DNA from 2 places in the Streptomyces sp. NBC_00996 genome. Region 2 is predicted to be linked to the other one. Evidence: riboswitches for the same ligand, from Rfam matches in the RefSeq annotation. Region 2 holds a riboswitch; the other holds the start of a gene.

Evidence for each region. Region 2 has a riboswitch for glycine ahead of gcvT (glycine cleavage system aminomethyltransferase GcvT). Riboswitches for the same ligand answer to the same signal wherever they lie in the genome.
Region 1: linked by a shared signal. The riboswitch ahead of gcvP (aminomethyl-transferring glycine dehydrogenase) and the one ahead of gcvT (glycine cleavage system aminomethyltransferase GcvT) in region 2 are both predicted to bind glycine.

What each region holds. Positions count from the first base shown of each region.
Region 1 is NZ_CP108723.1:1,770,616-1,775,301, reverse strand. Features, by position in the region: gene OG390_RS08600 (DNA polymerase IV) at 1-1,117, shown strand, start outside; gene OG390_RS08595 (PRC-barrel domain-containing protein) at 1,039-1,410, opposite strand; glycine riboswitch at 1,525-1,620, shown strand; gene gcvP (aminomethyl-transferring glycine dehydrogenase) at 1,798-4,683, shown strand.
Region 2 is NZ_CP108723.1:7,626,619-7,631,304, forward strand. Features, by position in the region: gene OG390_RS35775 (L-serine ammonia-lyase) at 1-261, opposite strand, end outside; gene glyA (serine hydroxymethyltransferase) at 417-1,679, opposite strand; gene gcvH (glycine cleavage system protein GcvH) at 1,693-2,070, opposite strand; gene gcvT (glycine cleavage system aminomethyltransferase GcvT) at 2,190-3,308, opposite strand; glycine riboswitch at 3,456-3,558, opposite strand; gene OG390_RS35795 (AAA family ATPase) at 3,727-4,401, shown strand; gene OG390_RS35800 (enhanced serine sensitivity protein SseB) at 4,531-4,686, shown strand, end outside.

The DNA of each region.
Region 1 (4,686 bases), 5.9 Mb from region 2:
AGGCTCGGCGCGGCTGGCAGGGGTCAAGCTGCGCGCGGACATCCGGGCCGTCACGGGGCTCACGGGATCGGTGGGGCTCGCCGCTTCCAAGATGCTCGCGAAGATCGCCTCGGAACAGGCCAAGCCCGACGGTCTCGTCGTGATAGAGCCGGGTACCGAGCGCGCGCTGCTGGGGCCGATGTCGGTGCGGACGCTGCCGGGCGTGGGGCCCGCGACCGGGGACCATCTGCGGCGTGCCGGGATCACCACCGTCGACGAGATCGCCGAGGCGGGCGAGGACGAGCTCGTACGGCTGCTGGGGAAGGCGCATGGGCACGCGCTGTACGCGATGGCGCTGGCCCACGACGAGCGGCCAGTGGTGGCCGAGCGGGAGACCAAGTCGGTGTCGGTCGAGGACACGTACGACGTGGACATCCATGACCGGGTGCGGGTCGGCCTGGAGGTGCAGCGGCTCGCCGACCGGTGTGTGCGGCGGCTGCGCGGGGCGGGGCTGTCGGGGCGGACCATCGTCCTGAAGGTGCGCAGGTACGACTTCTCGACGCTGACCCGGTCCGAGACGCTGCGGGGACCCACGGACGATTCGACGGTCGTGCGGGAGGCCGCCGCGCGGCTTCTGGAGGCGGTGGACACGACCGGTGGCGTACGGCTGCTGGGTGTGGGCGTGACCGGGCTCGCCGACTACACACAGGAGGACCTGTTCGCGCAGGCGTATGCGCAGGCGCAGGCCGCCGCGGGGGAGCCGGCGATCCAAGAGCATTCCGCGGAGGAGACGCAGCAGGAGTCCTCCGAGGAACATGTGCCGCCCGCCGAGCGGAGGTGGCCCGCCGGGCACGACGTGCGGCATGCCGAGTTCGGGCACGGGTGGGTGCAGGGCAGCGGCCTCGGGCGGGTCACCGTGCGGTTCGAGACGCCTTACTCCGAGCCCGGGCGCGTACGGACGCTCCGGACCGACGATCCGGAGCTGGAACCGGCGGAATCGCTGCCTCTGGTGGAACGAAGACTGCGGGATCCGGAGCCCCGGGTCGCGGACCCCGGACCTCAGGCGTCCTCCGTGCCCGCGAGTCGGCCGAAGTCGCGGTCCGGCGGGGGCGGAGCGGGCGCCACATCGAGACCGTAGTGGTGGTAGAGCTGGAGTTCCTGCTCGGGGGAGAGGTGGCGTCCGACGCCGAAGTCGGGGGCGTCCTTGATCAGGGCTCGGTCGAAGGGGATGCGAAGGGCGCCCTCGACGAGTTCACTGGGCTCCAGGGGCACGAAGGCGTCCCTGCTGAACAGGCCCGTGCGTATGGCCGCCCACTCCGGGATCCCGGTCGCGTCGTCGAGGTAGACCTCGTCGATCGTGCCGATCTTGGTGCCATTGCGGTCGAACGCCTTGCGGCCGATCAGGTTGCGCGGATCGATGTCGGTCTGCACGGTCCCTCCTCTTGGTCGCAACTCATCCGTAAGCACTACAAAAGAGCACATTCAGGAAGGCGGCCACTCGAAGGTTGGGCTCTTGTCCTCGCTGGTAGGCTGGCAGGCGGCTGCTGACCCCGTGCGGGAGAGTCCTCCAGACTTCATCGGAGGCGCCGAAGGAGCAAATCCTCCCCGGAATCTCTCAGGCTCACGTACCGCACGGACGAGGTCACTCTGGAAAGCAGGGCGGGCGTCGATGGCCTCCGCTCTCACCGACGGTGAAAACCGGGTCGTCAGCGGACGGTCCGGTGAAACTCTCAGGTTGAGATGACAGAGGGGGAGGCCGTCGGGGTACCCGTGCCGGGGTGCCCCTCGAAGGTCGCGTCAGACCAGGAGGCCTCCGCAATGACCGCCCATCGCATTCCGCTCTCCGAGCTCGAACAGGGAATCCCCTTCGAGCAGCGCCACATCGGGCCCGACTCCGAGGCACGGGCCAAGATGCTCGCGCAGGTCGGGTACGGCTCGCTCGACGAGCTGACGGCCGCCGCGGTCCCGGACGTCATCAAGAACGCCGACGCCCTGGACCTGCCGGGCGCGCGCACCGAGGCCGAGGTGCTGGCCGAGCTGCGCTCCCTCGCGGACCGCAACCAGGTGCTCGACTCGATGGTCGGCCTCGGCTACTACGGCACGTTCACGCCGCCGGTGATCCTGCGCAACGTCATGGAGAACCCGGCCTGGTACACCGCCTACACGCCGTACCAGCCGGAGATCTCGCAGGGCCGTCTCGAGGCGCTGCTGAACTTCCAGACCGTGGTCGCCGAGCTGACCGGGCTGCCGACCTCCGGCGCCTCGTTGCTCGACGAGGGCACCGCGGCCGCCGAGGCGATGGCACTGTCCCGGCGCATGGGCAAGAACAAGAAGGGTCTGTTCCTGGTCGACGCGGACGCCCTGCCGCAGACCATAGCCGTCATCGAGACCCGCGCCGAGCCGACCGGCGTCGAGGTCGTCGTGGCGGACCTCAGTGAGGGCATCCCCGCCGAGATCGCCGAGCGTGAGATCAATGGCGTAATGATCCAGTACCCGGGCGCCTCCGGTGCCGTACGCGACCTCAAGCCGATCATCGAGCAGGCACACGAGCTGGGCGCGGTCGTCACCGTCGCCGCCGACCTGCTTGCCCTGACCCTGCTCACCTCGCCCGGCGAGTTCGGCGCCGACATCGCGGTCGGTACGACACAGCGCTTCGGTGTGCCGATGGGCTTCGGCGGGCCGCACGCCGGATACATGGCGGTGCGCGAGGCCTTCGCGCGCAGCCTTCCGGGGCGACTCGTCGGCGTGTCCGTCGACGCGGACGGACACAAGGCGTACCGCCTGGCCCTGCAGACGCGTGAGCAGCACATCCGCCGCGAGAAGGCGACCAGCAACATCTGTACGGCTCAGGTGCTGCTCGCGGTGATGGCCGGTATGTACGCCGTCTACCACGGTCCCGAGGGCCTGACGACCATCGCGCGGCGTACGCACCGGTACGCCACGATCCTCGCCGCGGGTCTGACGGCGGGCGGGGTCGAGGTCGTGCACGGCGCGTACTTCGACACGCTGACCGTGCGGGTGCCGGGCAAGGCCGCCGACGCCGTCGCCGCCGCGCGCGTGGGCGGTGTCAACCTCCACCTCGTGGACGCCGACCACGTGTCGATCGCCTGCGACGAGACCACCACGCGCAAGCAACTGGCCGGCGTATGGACCGCGTTCGGCGTCGAGGGCGACATCGAGGCGCTGGACGCGACGGCGCTGGACACGCTGCCGGCCGAGCTGCTGCGCACCGACGGCTACCTCGCCCACCCGGTCTTCCACCAGCATCGCTCCGAGACCGCGATGCTGCGCTACCTGCGCAAGCTCTCCGACCGCGACTACGCGCTCGACCGCGGCATGATCCCGCTGGGCTCCTGCACGATGAAGCTCAACGCGACCACGGAGATGGAGCCGGTCACCTGGCCCGAGTTCGGCCAGATGCACCCCTTCGCGCCCGCCGAGCAGGCGCAGGGCTACCTCACGCTCATCCGTGAGCTGGAGGAGCGGCTCGCCGAGGTCACCGGCTACGACAAGGTCTCGCTCCAGCCGAACGCCGGCTCGCAGGGCGAGCTGGCCGGTCTGCTGGCCGTGCGTGGCTACCACCGTGCCAACGGCGACGCGCAGCGAACCGTTTGCCTCATCCCGTCCTCCGCACACGGCACGAACGCCGCGAGCGCCGTGATGGCCGGCATGAAGGTCGTGGTCGTCAAGACCTCGGACGACGGCGAGATCGACGTCGAGGATCTGCGTGCCAAGATCGAGCAGTACCGCGACGAGCTGGCGGTGCTGATGATCACCTACCCCTCGACGCACGGTGTGTTCGAGGAGCATGTCGCCGACATCTGCGCGCAGGTGCACGAGGCCGGCGGTCAGGTCTACGTCGACGGCGCCAACCTCAACGCGCTGGTGGGCCTCGCCAAGCCGGGCCACTTCGGCGGTGACGTCTCGCACCTCAACCTGCACAAGACGTTCTGCATCCCGCACGGCGGCGGCGGTCCGGGCGTCGGCCCGGTCGGAGTGCGCGCGCACCTGGCGCCGTATCTGCCGAACCACCCGCTGCAGCCCGCGGCGGGTCCCGACACCGGTGTCGGTCCGATCTCGGCCGCTCCCTGGGGCTCCGCGGGCATCCTGCCGATCTCGTGGGCGTACGTCCGGCTCATGGGCGGCGAGGGCCTCAAGCGGGCCACGCAGGTGGCGGTGCTGTCCGCCAACTACATCGCCAAGCGCCTGGAGCCGCACTACCCGGTGCTCTACACCGGTCCGGGCGGGCTCGTCGCGCACGAGTGCATCATCGACCTGCGCCCGCTGACCAAGGCGACCGGCGTCACCGTCGACGACATGGCCAAGCGCCTGATCGACTACGGCTTCCACGCGCCGACGATGTCGTTCCCGGTGGCCGGCACGCTGATGATCGAGCCGACCGAGTCCGAGGACCTGGGCGAGCTCGACCGGTTCTGCGACGCGATGATCGCGATCCGCGCGGAGATCGAGAAGGTCGGCTCGGGCGAGTGGGCGGCGGAGGACAACCCGCTGCGGGGTGCGCCGCACACTGCCGCCGCGCTCGGCGGGGACTGGGAGCACGCTTACACGCGTGAGGAGGCCGTCTTCCCGGCCGGTGTCTCGGCCGCGGACAAGTACTGGCCGCCGGTGCGCCGCATCGACCAGGCGTACGGCGACCGGAACCTTGTCTGCTCCTGCCCGCCGCTGGACGCCTACGAGGACTGATCA
Region 2 (4,686 bases):
CCGCTCGTCGGCCCTCTCCACGTCGACCGTCCGCGGTGACGCGCCCTCCAGGCCGAGCAGCACCGCCTTGGGGGTGCCGTGCCCGTGCCCGGTCGCGCCCAGCGAGCCGTAGAGCTCGGCGCGTATGGAGGTCACCGGGGCCAGCAGCCCCTCGTTGCGCAGTCGGCGGGCGAACATGCGTGCCGCTCGCATCGGCCCCACCGTGTGGGAGCTGGACGGGCCGATGCCGATCGAGAACAGGTCGAAGACCGAGATGGCCACGGGAACTCCTTGGTGGGTTTCGCCTGACGCCGTTGTCGGGCGGAGGTGGTGCATGGGGCGGGGCACCGCGCTCGGTATCCAGTGTGCGCGGTGCCCCGGACGTTCGTACGAAAGGAACCGTACGAACCAAAACGTACGACAGAAAGCGTACGAAATTACTTCAGGCCGGGGTACAGCGGGTGCTTGTCGGCCAGAGCGGACACCCGGGTCTTGAGGGCCCGCGCGTCGTAGGACGGCTTCAGCGCCTCGGCGATGATGTCCGCGACCTCGGTGAAGTCCTCGGCCTGGAAGCCGCGGGTGGCGAGGGCGGGCGTGCCGATGCGCAGACCGGAGGTGACCATCGGCGGGCGCGGGTCGTTCGGGATGGCGTTGCGGTTGACCGTGATGCCGACCTCGTGGAGGCGGTCCTCGGCCTGCTGCCCGTCCAGCTCGGAGTTGCGCAGGTCGACCAGGACCAGGTGTACGTCCGTGCCACCGGACAGGACGTCCACACCGACGGCCTTGACGTCGTCCTGGACCAGGCGCTCGGCCAGGATCCGGGCGCCGTCGAGGGTGCGCTGCTGGCGCTCCTTGAAGTCGTCCGAGGCAGCGACCTTGAAGGAGACGGCCTTGGCGGCGATCACGTGCTCCAGCGGACCACCCTGCTGACCCGGGAAGACCGCGGAGTTGATCTTCTTGGCCAGCTCGGCCGTCGAAAGGATCACGCCACCGCGCGGGCCGCCCAGCGTCTTGTGGGTGGTGGTCGTGACGACGTGGGCGTGCGGCACCGGGTTCGGGTGCAGGCCCGCCGCCACCAGGCCGGCGAAGTGCGCCATGTCGACCATGAGGTACGCGCCGACCTCGTCCGCGATCCGGCGGAACTCGGCGAAGTCCAGCCGGCGCGGGTACGCCGACCAGCCCGCCACGATCAGCTTCGGCCTGGACTCCTTGGCGAGGCGCTCGACCTCGGCCATGTCGACCTGACCGGTCTGGTCGTTCACGTGGTACGCGACCACGTTGTAGAGCTTGCCGGAGAAGTTGATCTTCATACCGTGGGTCAGGTGCCCGCCGTGCGCGAGGTTCAGACCCATGATGGTGTCGCCCGGCTTGAGCAGCGCGAACATCGCGGCAGCGTTGGCCTGGGCGCCCGAGTGGGGCTGCACATTGGCGTGCTCGGCGCCGAAGAGCGCCTTGATGCGGTCGATGGCGATCTGCTCGACCACGTCGACGTGCTCGCAGCCGCCGTAGTAGCGGCGGCCGGGATAGCCCTCGGCGTACTTGTTGGTCAGGACGGAGCCCTGGGCCTCCATGACCGCGACCGGAGCGAAGTTCTCCGAGGCGATCATCTCCAGGGTGGACTGCTGGCGGTGCAGCTCGGCGTCGACGGCGGCGGCGACGTCCGGGTCCAGCTCGTGCAGGGGCATGTTCAGAAGCGACATGTTCTACGACCTCTCAGCCGGCGGAAAAGGCGGTGTACTCATCGGCGGAGAGCAGGTCGGCCGGCTCCTTGGCGACGCGCACCTTGAACAGCCAGCCGCCCTCGAAGGGCGCGGAGTTCACCAGCGACGGGTCGTTGACCACGTCTTCGTTGATCTCGGTGATCTCGCCGTTGACCGGGGAGTACAGGTCGCTGACCGACTTCGTCGACTCCAGCTCGCCGCAGGACTCACCCGCGGTCACCGTGGAACCGACCTCCGGAAGCTGGGCGTAGACGACATCGCCGAGCGCGTTGGCCGCGAACTCGGTGATGCCGACCGTCGAGACGCCGTCCTCGGCGACCGACAGCCACTCGTGCTCCTTGCTGTAGCGCAGCTGCTGGGGGTTGCTCATGGCCTGAATTCTCCTGTACGCGGGTCAGTGCTGGTGAATGGGGGACTGCTGGACCTGCCGATGAGCAGGGAAGAAGCGCGCGGTGTCGCTTTTGGCTCCTTGTGGACCGCGCTCAGTCTCTACTTCTGACGCTTGTAGAACGGCAGCGCCACGACCTCGTACGGCTCGTGGCTGCCCCGGATGTCCACACCGACCCCGGCCGTGCCCGGAGCGGCGTGCGCGGCGTCGACGTACGCCATCGCGATGGGCTTGCCCAGCGTGGGGGAGGGGGCGCCGGAGGTGATCTCGCCGATCACCTTGCCCTCGGCGACGACCTGGTACCCGGCGCGCGGGACGCGACGGCCCTCGGCGATCAGGCCGACGAGCACCCGCGGCGGGTTCTCGGCGGCGCGCTCGGCGGCGGCCTGCAGGGCGGTACGCCCCACGAAGTCGCCCTCCTTCTCGAACTTCACGACCCGCCCGAGCCCGGCGTCGAAGGGGGTCAGCGAGGTGTTCAGCTCATGTCCGTACAGCGGCATGCCCGCTTCCAGGCGCAGCGTGTCGCGGCAGGACAGACCGCAGGGGACCAGGCCGACGCCCTCGCCGGCCTTCGTCAGTGCCTGCCACAGCTCGACGGCGTGCTCCGGCTTCACGAACAGCTCGAAGCCGTCCTCGCCGGTGTAGCCGGTGCGCGCGATCAGTGCCGGGACGCCCGCGACCGTGCCGGGCAGACCCGCGTAGTACTTGAGGCCGTCCAGATCGGAGTCGGTGAGCGACTTGAGGATGCCGGGGGACTCGGGGCCCTGCACGGCGATCAGCGCGTACGCGTCACGGTCGTCGCGCACCGACGCGTCGAAGCCCGCGGCACGCTCCACCAAGGCGTCCAGCACGACCTGCGCGTTGGAGGCGTTGGCGACGACCATGTAAGCGGTGTCGGCCAGCCGGTACACGATCAGGTCGTCGAGGATGCCACCGTCCGCCTGGCAGATCATGGTGTAGCGGGCGCGGCCCACGCCGACGGAGGCGATGTTGCCGACGAGGGCGTGGTTCAGGAGCTCGGCCGCCTGCGGGCCGGAGACGGTGATCTCGCCCATGTGCGAGAGGTCGAAGAGACCGGCCTTCGTACGGACGGCGAGGTGCTCGTCGCGCTCGGAGCCGTAGCGCAGGGGCATGTCCCAGCCTGCGAAGTCGGTCATCGTCGCGCCCAGCGAACGATGCAGGGCATCGAGCGCGGTGTGACGGGGTGCGTTGCTGCTCATCGGTGGGGCTCCCAAGGCATGACGGCGAGGTCGTTCCTCCCCATCTGTCATCGGAACCTGAGAGGTTCATCACGACCCCGCGAAACGGTGGTCCTGACTTGCACCTTGGGTGGAGCCACTGGTCAGCGGCCCGCTTTTCAGATGTGCCTCGCCCGCGCGGTAACGGGGCCTGAGAGATTCAAGGGAGGGACTTGCTCCTTCGGCGCCCCGGCACGTGGTACGTGACCGGGAACTCTCCCGCGCGGATTCAAGCGGCCGGTATGCAGTTGGCGCGCACATCATTGCACGCGCCGTCCGATCCCGGCAGTCCGCATCTGTGACCGGTCTGTGGCAGTCCGAGTACGCAAACAAGAAGCACCGCGCATTACCTTCTCTTTACACTCGACGGGGATGGGACTCCAGACCCAAGGGGAGGACGATCACGGTGAACAGCACCACCGCGTACGCCACGACCTCGGGCATCGCGCTGCCCGAGCAGCCCGCCGCCCCGGCCCGGGAGGCGTGCGGCCCGCTGCCGACGGCCGTCGTCCGCGACCTCAGGGACCGCGCGGGACACAGCCCGCACGGGCTGCACTTCGGTGCGTACGACCTCGTCGTGGTCACCGGGCTGCCGGGCAGCGGCAAGTCGACGCTGATGCGCCGGGCCGTCACGGGCGCGCGCATCGACTCCCAGGACACCCGCGACCGCTGGGACGAGCGGATGATCCGATGGCTGCCGTACGCGGTCTACCGCCCCCTGGTCCGCGTCGCGCACTACGCCGGACTGCGCCGCGCCCTGCGCTCCGGTGCCGGAGTCGTCGTGCATGACTGCGGTACGCAGGCCTGGGTGCGCCGCTGGCTCGCCCGCGAGGCCCGGCGCCGGGGCGGCGCGCTGCACCTGCTGCTGCTCGACGTCACACCGGGAACCGCCCTCGAGGGCCAGCGCGAGCGCGGCCGCGGCGTGTCGCGATACGCGTTCGCGCGCCACCGCGGCGCGGTCGCCCGGCTGCTGCGCTCCGTGGAGAAGGGCGACCTGCCGGAGGGCTGCGGCTCGGCGGTCCTCATCGACCGGGACGCGGCGGACGTGCTGCGCCGGATCGACTTCGGCGGCTGAAGGACCGTACGAGCCGACGGCGACCCTCTCGTACGAAACAGACGTACGAGATGGCCGTACGAGCCCACTAACCTAGCCAGCCGGAACACCGGAGCACCCGAACAGCGGTTCACAGCAGGCGGTAGACAGATGGACTTCCCCGACTTCCCGGCACAGGCGCACCCCCATCCGCACGGCGGATGGCCAGGCAACGAACTGGAGGAGGTGCTGTCGGCCTCCCTCGGCGTGCCCTCGGCGGGTGCCCGCATCGTCGAGGTCCTCGGCCGCAGCTTCGTCTGGGTGCCC